One region of the Paenibacillus sp. E194 genome, then DNA from elsewhere that is predicted to be linked to it. Evidence: riboswitches for the same ligand, from Rfam matches in the RefSeq annotation. Region 1 holds a riboswitch; each other region holds the start of a gene.
What was found. A riboswitch is a leader RNA that binds a small molecule or an ion and turns the genes downstream of it on or off. The one in region 1 is predicted to bind cobalamin.
Positions count from the first base shown of each region.

Region 2: another riboswitch for cobalamin. It lies ahead of AZ66_RS12040 (ABC transporter substrate-binding protein); the one in region 1 lies ahead of AZ66_RS14020 (1-propanol dehydrogenase PduQ).
Region 3: another riboswitch for cobalamin. It lies ahead of metE (5-methyltetrahydropteroyltriglutamate--homocysteine S-methyltransferase); the one in region 1 lies ahead of AZ66_RS14020 (1-propanol dehydrogenase PduQ).
Region 4: another riboswitch for cobalamin. It lies ahead of AZ66_RS29640 (S-layer homology domain-containing protein); the one in region 1 lies ahead of AZ66_RS14020 (1-propanol dehydrogenase PduQ).

Region 1 covers NZ_JMDX01000088.1:7,298-10,448, reverse strand. Annotated here, with positions in the region: gene AZ66_RS14025 (alpha/beta hydrolase family protein) at 1-615, shown strand, start outside; gene AZ66_RS32650 (hypothetical protein) at 648-842, shown strand; adenosylcobalamin (AdoCbl) riboswitch at 935-1,086, shown strand; gene AZ66_RS14020 (1-propanol dehydrogenase PduQ) at 1,471-2,613, shown strand; gene AZ66_RS14015 (BMC domain-containing protein) at 2,809-3,151, shown strand, end outside.
Region 2 covers NZ_JMDX01000069.1:21,467-24,617, reverse strand. Annotated here, with positions in the region: gene AZ66_RS12050 (histidine phosphatase family protein) at 1-609, shown strand, start outside; cobalamin riboswitch at 807-1,018, shown strand; gene AZ66_RS12040 (ABC transporter substrate-binding protein) at 1,467-2,465, shown strand; gene AZ66_RS12035 (FecCD family ABC transporter permease) at 2,483-3,151, shown strand, end outside.
Region 3 covers NZ_JMDX01000290.1:1,791-4,941, reverse strand. Annotated here, with positions in the region: partial or broken gene AZ66_RS25380 (copper-translocating P-type ATPase) at 1-501, shown strand, start outside; gene AZ66_RS25375 (HesB/YadR/YfhF family protein) at 691-981, shown strand; cobalamin riboswitch at 1,194-1,384, shown strand; gene metE (5-methyltetrahydropteroyltriglutamate--homocysteine S-methyltransferase) at 1,707-3,151, shown strand, end outside.
Region 4 covers NZ_JMDX01000022.1:21,163-24,313, forward strand. Annotated here, with positions in the region: gene AZ66_RS29640 (S-layer homology domain-containing protein) at 1-1,524, opposite strand, end outside; cobalamin riboswitch at 1,678-1,870, opposite strand; gene rlmN (23S rRNA (adenine(2503)-C(2))-methyltransferase RlmN) at 2,006-3,103, opposite strand.

The DNA of each region.
Region 1 (3,151 bases):
TATCCGCTGTTGGTATTCTCTCCTGGTGCATTCGGCAGCAAAGAAAGCAATTATTCAGCCTATATGGAGCTTGCGAGCCACGGGTACGTAGTATGCTCTATTGATCATCCGTATCATTCTTTTTATACGGAGTCCGAGGACGGAAACAGGGCGTTCATCGATCAGGGATATATGCAGGAAGTCTTTGGTGCCAACAAGGGAACATACACGGTAGAGCAGACCTATGGGCTTAATCAAAAATGGATGAAGCTCCGTACGGATGACATGAATTTTGTAATCGATACGATTTTAGGAAAAACAAAAACGAGCAGTGACAAGGCGTATCAACTGGTGAATACCCACAAAATAGGTCTGTTCGGACACTCTATGGGTGGAGCGGCAAGCACGATGCTTGGCAGGGAGCGTGATGATGTTGGCGCCGTTGTCAATATCGATGCCCCAATGATTGGCGAGCTCGTATACAACAAGGAGACCGATGATTTTGCGGCAAGCAACCAGACCTATACAACTCCGCTTCTTAATATCTATTCTGACGCTGTGTGGGTACAGCTCCTACAGCGCAACAGCAAATCTCCTTATGCAGCTAACAAGGTTATTGATAAAAAGGTAAAGTAGTGCATACCGTCCATTTCCAAGGAGCGGAGCATTTGAGTCTTACCGACCTGTCCCTCATTTCCCCGCTAATATCCAATATGCTGCAGGGCGGCAGGGTGGCAGAGATTGATCCCTATTACTGTCTTGAAACGATGAATCATATTCTAGTACAATTTTTCGATAGTTATCTCAAAGGGCAGGGCCGCTTCACATCTGCCGGGACATATTGCCGGGCAAATCACTCTTAACGATTTCGATCCTCAACTTTTATCTTTTTTCATATTGCGCTTCAGATCGTTTGTGCTATAATAAATGTCGAATGGACGACCATTCACGTCATGCACAACAGAAGAAGTTATAGACAATGGAAGTTTGGTGCAAATCCAACACGGTCCCGCCACTGTAATAGGCCGAATGCTCGGTCTTAAGTCAGGTCTTTTGTCTAGTAACTTTGCCAGGCCAGTCATTTCGAGGCGAAAGTGACTGGTTTACAAGTCTAGTGACGATTGCGCCTCACTAGGCTTTTTTATATTTTTCGAAGGCAGTCGACAACGCAGTCGAGTTGCCTGGTGGTCGCCGCCGAATATACGAAGTTGTACAAGCGAGGCAAGCGGGACATTCTTCAACGAAGAAGAATCAGATGCACAATGACGTGTATGTCCCAACTTTTTCTTACAGAGATATGTCGTAATGATGAACTCGACCCTATTGAGGTTGACGCATGTTTGCGTTACGATGTACAGTATAGATGATAATTGAATGATAAGTTGCACAATGGCGTGCACACGACATAACAAGCAAAGAGGCTTTTTGAAGGGATCTATCCCTTTGAGAGGCCTCTTTTTTTGTTGCAACTACTCGTTGGAGGTGCTTTACGTGGATAAACTTTCGATCAAAGCCGATCTCTATATGGGGCATGGCGCACTGGATCGTCTGATGGAATGGCGTAATAAGCGGATTTTCATCGTTACCGATCCATTCATGGTTAAATCAGGGATGATCAACATGGTATTCGATCGGCTTCATGAGAGCAATGAGCAATACATTTTCAGCAATATCGTACCCGATCCTCCTGTTGAAATCGTAACCGAAGGTGTTGAGGCATTGGGTGCGTTCAACACAGATTTAATTATTGCAATTGGCGGTGGGTCTGCGATTGATGCGGCTAAGGCGATGAAGCTGTTTGCGCAGAAGCTGCTGAACCAGCAGGAGATTCCGTTTGTCGCGATTCCAACAACAAGCGGAACAGGATCAGAAGTGACTTCGTTCTCTGTGATTAGTGACAAGCAGAAAAATATCAAATACCCACTTGTATCCGATGAGATGCTGCCGCAAGAGGCGATATTGGATCCGGAGCTGGTCAAGAGTGTGCCGGACTTCATTACGGCAGATACCGGAATGGATGTATTGACGCATGCGATTGAAGCTTATGTGTCTACAAAAGCGAATGATATATCCGATGCGCTTGCCGAGAAGGCAATTAAGCTGGTGTTTGCTTACTTGCCACGTGCATATAAGGATGGCGGGGATCTAGAAGCACGTGAGAAGATGCATAATGCCTCCTGTATTGCGGGAATGGCATTTAATATTACTTCGCTCGGGCTTAACCATGGGATTGCGCATGTCGCAGGAGCCAAATTCAAAATTGCGCATGGCCGCATGAATGCAATGCTGCTCCCGCATGTTATTGAATTCAATGCGAATTATAAGCCAGGCTATGGCAGGGAAGAGAGCACATCTGCAGCGGTTCGCTATGCAGAAATCGCGAAGAGCTTGGGTCTATCCGCACCGAATCCGAAGAGCGGTGTACGCAGCTTGGTGCAAGCTATCAAGCAGCTGCAGAAGCAATTGCAGATGCCGCAGACGCTAAAGGAATGCGGAATTGAACGGGCGCTGCTGGATGAAATGAGGGAGTCGATTGCCGAAGGCGCGTTGAAAGATGGCTGTACAGCGACGAATCCTCGTGTACCAACAACTAGAGATGTGGCTGAAATTTTGAACAAAATGTTTCAATCGTAGGTTTGCGTCGAATTTTGTCTGAATGTGTATTGACAACGTTTGCAGTATTAAAATATAGTAAAGGTAACACAACGGCGTGTTGCATACAAAACCAAGCAAAGAGGCTTCTTAAAATTCCTGTGCGAACTTTTAAGGGGCTTTTATGTTTTTTTACAGCAATTTCACGTGTTTCTGACATGAGAGTGAGATGATGGTATGGAGCAACACACTGAGAAACAACGCGTTATTCAAGAGTATGTGCCTGGTAAACAGGTCACGCTGGCTCATATTATCGCGAATCCGAATCCAGATATCTATAAGAAGCTGGGATTAGGGAATGACGCACATGATTCAATCGGAGTCATGACGATAACACCAAGTGAGGCGTCCATTATTGCAGCGGATATCGCGACGAAGGCGGCTGGCGTACAGATTGGCTTCGTCGATCGCTTCAGCGGATCACTCGTCATTACAGGCGATGTATCCTCTGTCGAATCCGCCATAAGTGAAGTGCTGTTTGGATTGCAAAATATTTTAGGCTTCTCAACTGCTGCGAACA
Region 2 (3,151 bases), on a different contig from region 1:
TCACCGCTGCTATACACGAGCGATATGCGCCGCTGTCGCGACACGCTCGCCTATTTGCGTCCGCGTGACAGCATACAAGCTGTGGAGGACACAAGGCTGCGAGAATATGACTTCGGTATGTGGGAAGGGTTAACCTACAATGACTTGAAGGAAGATCCACAGTATCGAAGATGGCTTGACGACTCGTCAGCCATCCAGCCGCCGCGCGGGGAACCGTGGCAGTCCTTCTGTACGCGAACGGCGCATGTATGGTGGGAAGTGCTGCGCAATGCGCGTGATTCCTTCATCAGCAGCGGAAATCACATGGAACGGCAAGAGTGCGCTATCCGTCGTCGGCCGTACCATTCTTCGCCGCTGCCACGTGGTCGCGTGCTGCGCAGCAAGACAAGCCGGATGCAGAGACAGTCATATGGAAGCGGGCCTACCCCGCGGCCGGATGTTGTCATCGTCACACACGGTGGCGTCGTTCGTCGCTTATATACGCTGGCTTTCCCACGGAAGTCATTCTGGGAAGCCGCTGCGCCAATCGGTGGCGGTGTTATGATTACGGCGAAGCGATGTGCCCGCAAATGGAAGTTCTTGCGAGCAGAACGGCTTCCAAGCAGATGATGTCGTTTGTGTGTCAAAAGCAGGCTCATTGGAGACGCGCAATGATGTAATCTATTGCAACGCAGGGGCTTTTCCCCTATAATCAATTATCGAGTTTAGCACTTGGATGACGAAATGTATTCCATATTGAATAATCGTGATACTTCAGGTCCTTGGGTATGTATGCGGTACGGATTAATACGCGTTGCTCGGTAAGAGACACCGATGTATTATATGGCCGATGCATATTCGAGGTTAATAGGGAAGCCGGTGTGAACCCGGCGCGGTCCCGCCACTGTGAATGGAGTGTTGCGCTCATGATGCCACTGTCGAATTCGTTAGTGTGTGCTGTATGTACCGCTATGGATGGGAAGGCGAGCTGCAACGTATTCTCCTAAGTCAGGAAACCTGCCTGAAGATGGACGAGCTGTATCCTTCGCGGAGAGGATCACGTCATTGGCGTAATGCATCAGGCAACATGGCAGCGCAGCTGCTTGCTTCCTGCTTCTAGGTGTCTGTTGAATATTGCGATAGATGACTTTGTGTTCCCCCGGATCGAAGGATCGGGGGTTTTTCTGTATTTGGAAATGATTTCACATCCTGCAGGCACTTCGCTTGTACAAGGTAAACTGCAGTTCAATGCAATTGCACAGCACGAATGTATATCACAAATTCAGTCACAGGATGATTTACAGCTCAGGTATATGCAAGTGCTCATTGACAACTGATACCGAATAGGGAGTGTACATACATGCTGACGGCAAATGCAGCTTGCAGTGCATTTTCGTTCGCATGGCGAAGGATGGAACCGCTTCACACCTGCACGGGTAGTACATGGTTAGAGACTAGGAAGAATGACGCGAGGGAGAGATTCTGACATGAACAAATGGCTGAACAAATCGGTTGCGGCGCTATTGGCGCTAATGCTTACAGTAGGACTTGCTGCTTGCGGCAATAAAGATGCGGCTAAGCCTGCTGAGAATACAGCACAGCAAGAGTCCAATGGCAATGGGGCTACAGAACAACCGAAGCAGGATGATCTAAAAACGACGTATCCACTGACTGTTAAGGATGCGACGGGTGAGGAATTCACATTCGACAAAGCGCCAGAACGTATTATATCCGTGTCTCCAGCTGAGACAGAGTCCTTGTTCGCGCTTGGATTGGATACACAAATCGTTGGGGTGTCTGATTTTGACGACTATCCAGAGGCAGCGAAGTCCAAAGAGAAAATGGGCGGCATTACGAAGCCGAATGAAGAGGCAATCATTAAAGCTAAGCCGGACATCGTATTCACAGGTATCTCCATGAAGGAGCCCGTCGTGAAGAAGTTCCGTGAACTGGGCATTAAAATATTCAAGGTTGAGCCAAAAACGTACGACGATGTGATTAAGAACATTGAATTGTATGGTCAAATTACGGATCAGCAAGCTAAGGCGAAGACGATTGTTGACAACATGAAACAAGTACGTGAAGATGTGAAGTCGGCCGTTCAAAGTGCGGAGAAGAAAAAGGTGTATATTGAATTCTCCCCAGGCTGGACAGTAGGCAGCGGCGAGTTCATGAACGAGCTGATTGAACTGGCAGGCGGCACGAACGTTGCAGCTGATTCAACTGGCTGGATTCAAATTAACGAAGAGAACATTATTAAATCCAATCCGGATGTAATCATGTTCACGCAAGGTGTAGTGGACTCCGAGACGAACAAATCCTTGGAAGAAATTATTCGTGGACGCAGCGGTTGGAACAACATCAATGCAATTAAGAACAATCAAGTAATCGGTGTGGATCAGAACCTGATCAGCCGTCCGGGACCTCGTGTAGCTGACGGATTGAAGGCAGTTGCGAAGGCGGTTCATCCGGACTTGGTGAAATAATCATCGTGGAGAAATCGATGAATAAAATGGGTTGGTATGGAGGAGCGGGTATTGCGCTTCTCCTTTTGTCCGTTGTAGGATGCCTTGCTGTAGGCTCAGTGAAAATGCCAATGGGGGAAATTGCTCAAATTCTGCTTCATCATATTCCAGGGCTGGATCAGTTCATAGCGGTCACATGGGATGATGCTTCCGCACAAATTATGATGAAAGTACGCTTTCCACGAGTTCTATTGGCAATGCTCGTAGGGGCGGCGCTTGGGGTCGCAGGTACTGCATTTCAAGGTGTGCTGCGCAACCCGTTGGCTGATCCGTATACGTTAGGGGTATCTTCAGGAGCTTCTGTTGGAGCCGCATTCCTTATTTTCTTCGGTCTGCAGTATTCGCTGTTCGGCGAATGGACGATTCCTATCGTTGCATTCGCAACAGGGGTAGCGACCTTGATGTTCGTTATTAGGCTGGCCAGTGAGCAGGGGAAGATCCCGATCGAGACACTGATCTTATCCGGGGTCGTGATGCAGGCCTTTCTTGGCTCCGTTGTCTCTTTTCTTGTAGCAATGACAAATCAGACGATAAATGAAATTTTGTTTTGGGTGATGGGCAGCTTGGCGATGCGAGGCTGGTCTTATACAGTAGTGCTTGCTCCTTATTTGGCAATCGGCATTGTTATTCTTATTGCATATGCAAGA
Region 3 (3,151 bases), on a different contig from region 1:
GAGCGGCTGCATCAAATGGGGATACGCGTTGTCATGATGACAGGAGACAACACACGCACAGCCAGAGCCATCGCGTCACAAGTAGGGATTGATGATGTATTTGCAGAGGTGCTACCTGAACAGAAGGCACAGCATGTGCGCGAGCTGCAGCAGAGAGGCAGTGTTGTCGCCATGGTAGGCGATGGAATTAATGATGCGCCAGCTCTGGCAGCAGCGGACATTGGGTTCGCGATCGGTACAGGTACGGATGTAGCAATGGAGACGGCAGGCGTAACCTTAATGCGTGGCGACTTGAACGGCATTGCGGATGCGATGGAGATGAGCCGCCGTACAATGCGTAACATTAAGCAGAACTTGTTCTGGGCACTCGTATACAATACGATAGGCATCCCGATTGCAGCAATCGGATTGCTTGCCCCATGGCTTGCAGGAGCGGCTATGGCCTTCAGCTCGGTATCCGTTGTACTGAATGCGCTGCGGCTTCAACGCATCAAGCTGTAACCTGCAGAATTTCTTGGTAGAGATCGTGATGTTCCTAAACAGAAGGTAGCATATAATCCTATCGCCGAACGTAATATGCGGTAATGATGATGCGGATCATTGACGAACTGTCAACTTTGGTGTTAACAAAAGTGGCAGCCACATGGTATGATCAAATCGGATGAAAGGTATGATTAAGGAGGTCTGAACATGCAATTACGCGTTACAGCGAAGGCAGTCGAGCGTTTTTTGGCTGATTGGGGATTCACAGCAGGAGACTCAGTACGCATATTCGTCCGCTATAGCGGATTCAGTGCTTCAGGACCTTATTCATTCGGCATCATGAAAGACAGTCCGCAATATCCAGCAGTGACGGAAGTTGTGAACGGCATTACGTTCTTTATGGAGCAAAATGATGTATGGTTCTTGGATAATCGTGAATTGACGCTAGATGAGAAAGGTGAAGATATTGTCTTTCTGCATGAAGGAATGGTCATCTAGCGCATCAACCCGTAATCATCAATAGGCGAGCCGAGAGGCTCGCCTATTGTGCATGGATAGACGCTTAGTGAATCGGAGTTTCATGAAGATAAGGTGACAGCTTCGGTATTTGTTTATTTTGGTTAGAGATGAGAAAAAATCCTTGTCATTCGTTCTGGTTAGATATATAATCGTTCTCAATTGGGGGAAGCGTGACAGCGACTTTCAATGCAATTGAATATGAGGAAACAGGTGCTTCGGGTAACGTCGAAGCTTAATAGGGAAGCCGGTTGGAAATCCGGCGCGGTCCCGCCACTGTGACAGTTGAGGTATTGCGAGAGAGCCACTGGTCGTAATCGATCGGGAAGGCTGCAAAGGCCAATGAAGCTGAAGCCAGGAGACCTGCCTGTTTTGACAACACTGTTCGTACCTACGGGAGATAGGGAAGTGTTCGTAAGCATGGATATCGGTTTTCGATTCCTCTTAGCATGAGGGTAGTCTGCTAATGAGCCGGAAGGATCGATCTATTCCACTATGACTTCATGGACGTTTACGAGACATTTCTGTTGTTGGACAGGAATGTCTTTTTTGCATATTGGGATGCAGTGAAATTTCTGAAGTCTGAGTGATAAAGTCACATATGGTGGGGTAGAGCGTTCAACTGCAATCTCAATTCCGTGTTAAGCGATAGAAATTGTCCAATTAAATCCCGTACGGCAAAATGACTCATGGAGAGGGGCAGTATGATGACAGTTCATTCAATCAAGACAAGCACAGCAGGTTACCCTCGGATCGGATACGACCGGGAATGGAAGAAGGCATTGGAGCAATATTGGGCTGGGAACAGTTCTGTTCAGCAGCTGGAAGAAGAATTGGCACGCATCAATGATGTTCGGCTGAAGACGATGCAGGACGCTGGCATTGACCTGATTCCAGTAAATGATTACTCCTGGTATGATCATGTGCTTGATATGACGGCCACATTCGGATTGATTCCGTCACGGTTTGCATATGACGGTGGAGAAGTGAACGCAGATTTGCTGTTCGCCTTGGCTCGTGGTACACAGGATGCGGTAGCTTGCGAGATGACGAAGTGGTTTAATACGAACTATCACTACATTGTGCCGGAATGGGAAGGCAAGGCGCCGCAATTGACGGTCAATCGCCCGCTGCAAGCCTATCGCCAAGCGAAGCAGATTCATGGCATTGAAGGTAAGCCAGTCATCATCGGACCCTATACGTATGTCCGCTTTATTAAAGGGATTAAACCGGAAGAGCGCCTGAATGTTCTTCGCCAATTCGTAGGGGTATACGGACAGTTGCTTAGCGAGTTGGAGCGTGAAGGTGTGCAGGCTGTGCAATTGGATGAACCTGCATTCGTGCTGGAAGTGCCAAGCGAGCATTGGACTGCTGTGAAGGAAGTCTATGCCGAATTGCGCAAGGCAGCACCAAGCTTATCATTATGGGTTCAGACCTACTTCGATGCGGTGTCCGACTACGAAGCGTTCGTGTCTCTTCCGGTGGATACGCTCGGATTAGACTTTGTTCATGATAGAGGGAGAAATGAAGCAGCGCTTCGTCAATTCGGTTTCCCTGCGCAGAAGCAGCTTGCTGTCGGGATTATTGATGGCCGCAATATTTGGCGTACGGACTTGGCGGCTGCTGCAGTATGGCTGGAGTCTGTGGAAGAGATTGTACCGAAGGAACGCTGGATTATTCAGCCATCATGCAGCCTGCTTCATGTACCACTCACGTCGGAGCGGGAAACTGAGCTGTCCGCACCAGTGCGCGAGGCATTGGCGTTCGCGGATGAGAAGCTGGAGGAGACTGCCCTACTTGCTCGTCACTTCTCAACCCCGAGTGAAGAGACGCGCGCAGCATTAGTAGAGAGCGGTGCTCGTGTTCAAGCATGGCGGACGGAACCGTCAAGACAGCGTCCGCAAGTCGTTCAAGCGTTGGAAGTACTGCTTCGTGCAGAGAAGGAAAAAGGAATTGAACGTCTTCCATTCGAGGAACGCAAGGAGCTTCAGCGCAAGCGCTGGCCATCGCTGCCGCTGCTGCCGACCACAACGATTGGCAGTATGCCGCAAACTGCGGATATCCGGCGCGCACGCCTTCGCTTCCGCAAGGGAGAATGGGATGCGAAGACGTATGAAACCTATTTGGAAGAAGAAATGACACGCTGGATTCG
Region 4 (3,151 bases), on a different contig from region 1:
GATCAAATCGCCGTTAAGTGCATAAGCGTAGACCTCTTCATTCCGTTCTGAGGAATTATCGTATTTTGGAATCAACGTAAATATCCCGTTTTCATTAATGAACCCGGCTTCCTTATCTCCTTGCCCCTTCAGGATGAGGGTTACATGTTGATTGAATCGGATCTCCTGATCACCGCCCACTTTTAAGCGGAGATCAATTCCCGTTGTCTCCTTGTTTACAAGGGACAAACCCTCGTTGACCTTCGTAAGCAAATTATCATTACTTGTCCCCAAACTATGGGGTAGCTCAAGTCTCTTATCCCATGTCGAAATTACAACCGTTTTCGGTTCTATTTCTAAGTAAGTACTGCTCGTTACCGAAATTACGTGTGGCAGTTCATCCTTAAGAAATTCAAGTGTTACTTTACTTGAGGATAATGGATCCAGATAAGTTCCTTCGGTGACGCTCGTTTGATGCTCGCCAACTAAGATTGTCCTGCCATTTGTCTGCGATTGATCCGATGGAAGCTTCACTTCCGCGAGGCGACTCCATACCGATTTTCCATGCTTGATATCGAGCAATGCGACAAGAGCCTGCTCGGTAGCCATCCTATTTGTAGAAGAATCTGTTAATTTCCATTTGAACGATCCATCATTTTGTTGGAATCGTGCATATGCATCGATAACTGTGCCGTTAGGCTCTTTCCACTTTGCTGACAAGACATCATCGCCTGCAGCAACCAATCCCGATACGGATGTAGATAAGCTATTGGAATTATCTCCGGATCCCCATGTACCAACGGAATCAAACCCTCCGTTGTCCAATTGGCGTTTTTTCAACAATTCCTTAGCTCGTTCAATTGCCGCATCTACCGCGCTCTGTCCTTGGTATTGACCAAGTGCAAGCAGCGCCATACCAGTAATGTCAGTATCACCCGAGCTGCCGGTAGCTGACAGTCCATAACCTCCGTCAGCATATTGTGCTTTGAGCAGATAATCGAGTGCTTTTTGCTTGGATGCGGCATTCCATGACCCCATATCCTGACCAAGCTTTTCACCGGCGCTTAAGGCAAGCATTCCCCAAATGTGTTTATTGACTCCACCGATAGCACCCGTTGCTGGATCTTGCTGAGCTGCCAGTTCCGCCCACAGATTCCTGTTCGTTTCCCAAGCGTGAGCCGGATTCTTTCCTAAGGCGAGCAGGCCATAAATATATCGAATATGATCGGTGCCTCCTGCATTTGGACGAAGTCTTGGCTCTTTTGTTTCCCATGTAGGTAGTCTCCAAGTCCCATTATGTAAATCTTGACCCGCGCTCCACAGAGCAACAAGCTCCCACCATGAATCACTTACAGCGCCTTTATTAGAAGCATCATTATAATAGTCCTTATAATATTGAACCGTCTGTTCAATCATGTTATTTAACTGTGTATTGTCCTGCCCACTAGCCGCTTTTATGACTTGTGGCTGAATGATAGATAGCAACAATACAATGCTTAAAAATGCAGACAAGCTCGTCTTCAACATTCTGTTCGTAATCTTCAATGTCCGCTCTCCTTACTAATTCAAAATGTAGGCAATAAAAAAACACCTTTCCGTGTTAGAAAGATGTTAGGTAACCACTTCGGTGCAGCCAAATACACTAGTAATCTCCTACTAGCAGCACGAATAAACATCCCCCTCCCATCCTCGTGAGAAATATAGAGCACTTATATGGCAGGTCTCCTGGCTTCGCATCATCGCTCGACAATCTACCTTCCCGTTAACTCAGTTAACAGTGGATAAAAGCCTTGATTGTCAGCTCTGCGTTACAGTGGCGGGACCGCGTCGAACTCGCATCGACTTCCCTATTAAGCTGCGCATGCACAGCACCATATAAACTGTTTCTATGTAATTGCGATAAGAATACGTGGTGTTATTGTAGCAAAATTTAGTAGGGTGGACAAAGAACTTTCTCATAGACATTATGAAAAAAAGCGTCCTACCCATTGGTAGGCACGCCTTTTATTAGATTACGATATGTTTTTTAGCTCATAGCTGCCTGATCGGCACCAGCACTGCTTTCTTTCTTAATCTGCTTGCTGCGAAGCTGGCCACAAGCAGCATCAATGTCTGTACCATGCTCCAACCGTACACTGCAGCTAATGTCATTTTTCTTCATGACGTCATAGAAGCCACGAATCGATTCCTGCTCGCTGCGTTGGTACTGGCTGTGCTCATCAACCGGATTGTACGGAATCAAGTTCACATTGACCTCGTCCTGCATCTTCCACTCTTGAATCAGCTGTACCAATTCAAGTGCGTGCTCCTGCTGATCATTTACATCCTTCAGCAAAATATATTCCAGCGTCACCCGTTGGTTCGTCGTATTGATGAAGTACCGAATCGCCTCCATCACCTTCGCAATCGGAATCGCGCGGTTAATCTTCATAATGCGCGTGCGAAGCTCATCATTCGGCGCATGCAAGGACAGGGCCAAGTTCACCCGCAGATTAATATCTGCGAAGTCTTTGATCTTATTCGCCAAGCCGCTTGTCGATACCGTAATTCGTCTTGCTCCAATTGCCAGACCTTTGTGGTCGGTAACGACCCGCAAGAAGTCGACGATATTCTCGAAGTTATCGAATGGCTCTCCGATACCCATTACGACGATATGGCTGACCAGATCACCCTCACCCACTGCATCTAAATGGTGCTGAACCTTCATGATCTGCTCCACAATCTCGCCGCTCGACAAGTCGCGGCTCTTCGCCAGCAGTCCGCTCGCACAGAAGCTGCAGCCGATGTTGCAGCCAACCTGAGTCGTCACACATACTGACAGCCCGAATTTGTGTCTCATCAACACGGTCTCAATTAAGTTGCCATCCTGCAGCTTGAACAAGAACTTGATTGTGCCGTCAGCCGATTGCTGCTTCACATGCTCGTTAAGCGTATGAATGACGAAGTGTTCGGACAGCAGTGCTACGCTGGCTTCATTTACTTCTGTCATATCAGCGAAATCCTTGACCCGCTTGCGATATAAATAATCCCACACTTGGGATGCTCGTGACTTCTTATGCCCCCGCTCCTCTAACCAAGCGGCCAACTGATCCAATGTTAATCCATAGATGGATTGCTTATTCATCTAGTGCCCTCTTTTCAACACGTTAAAATTCTGTCTTATTTGCTTATA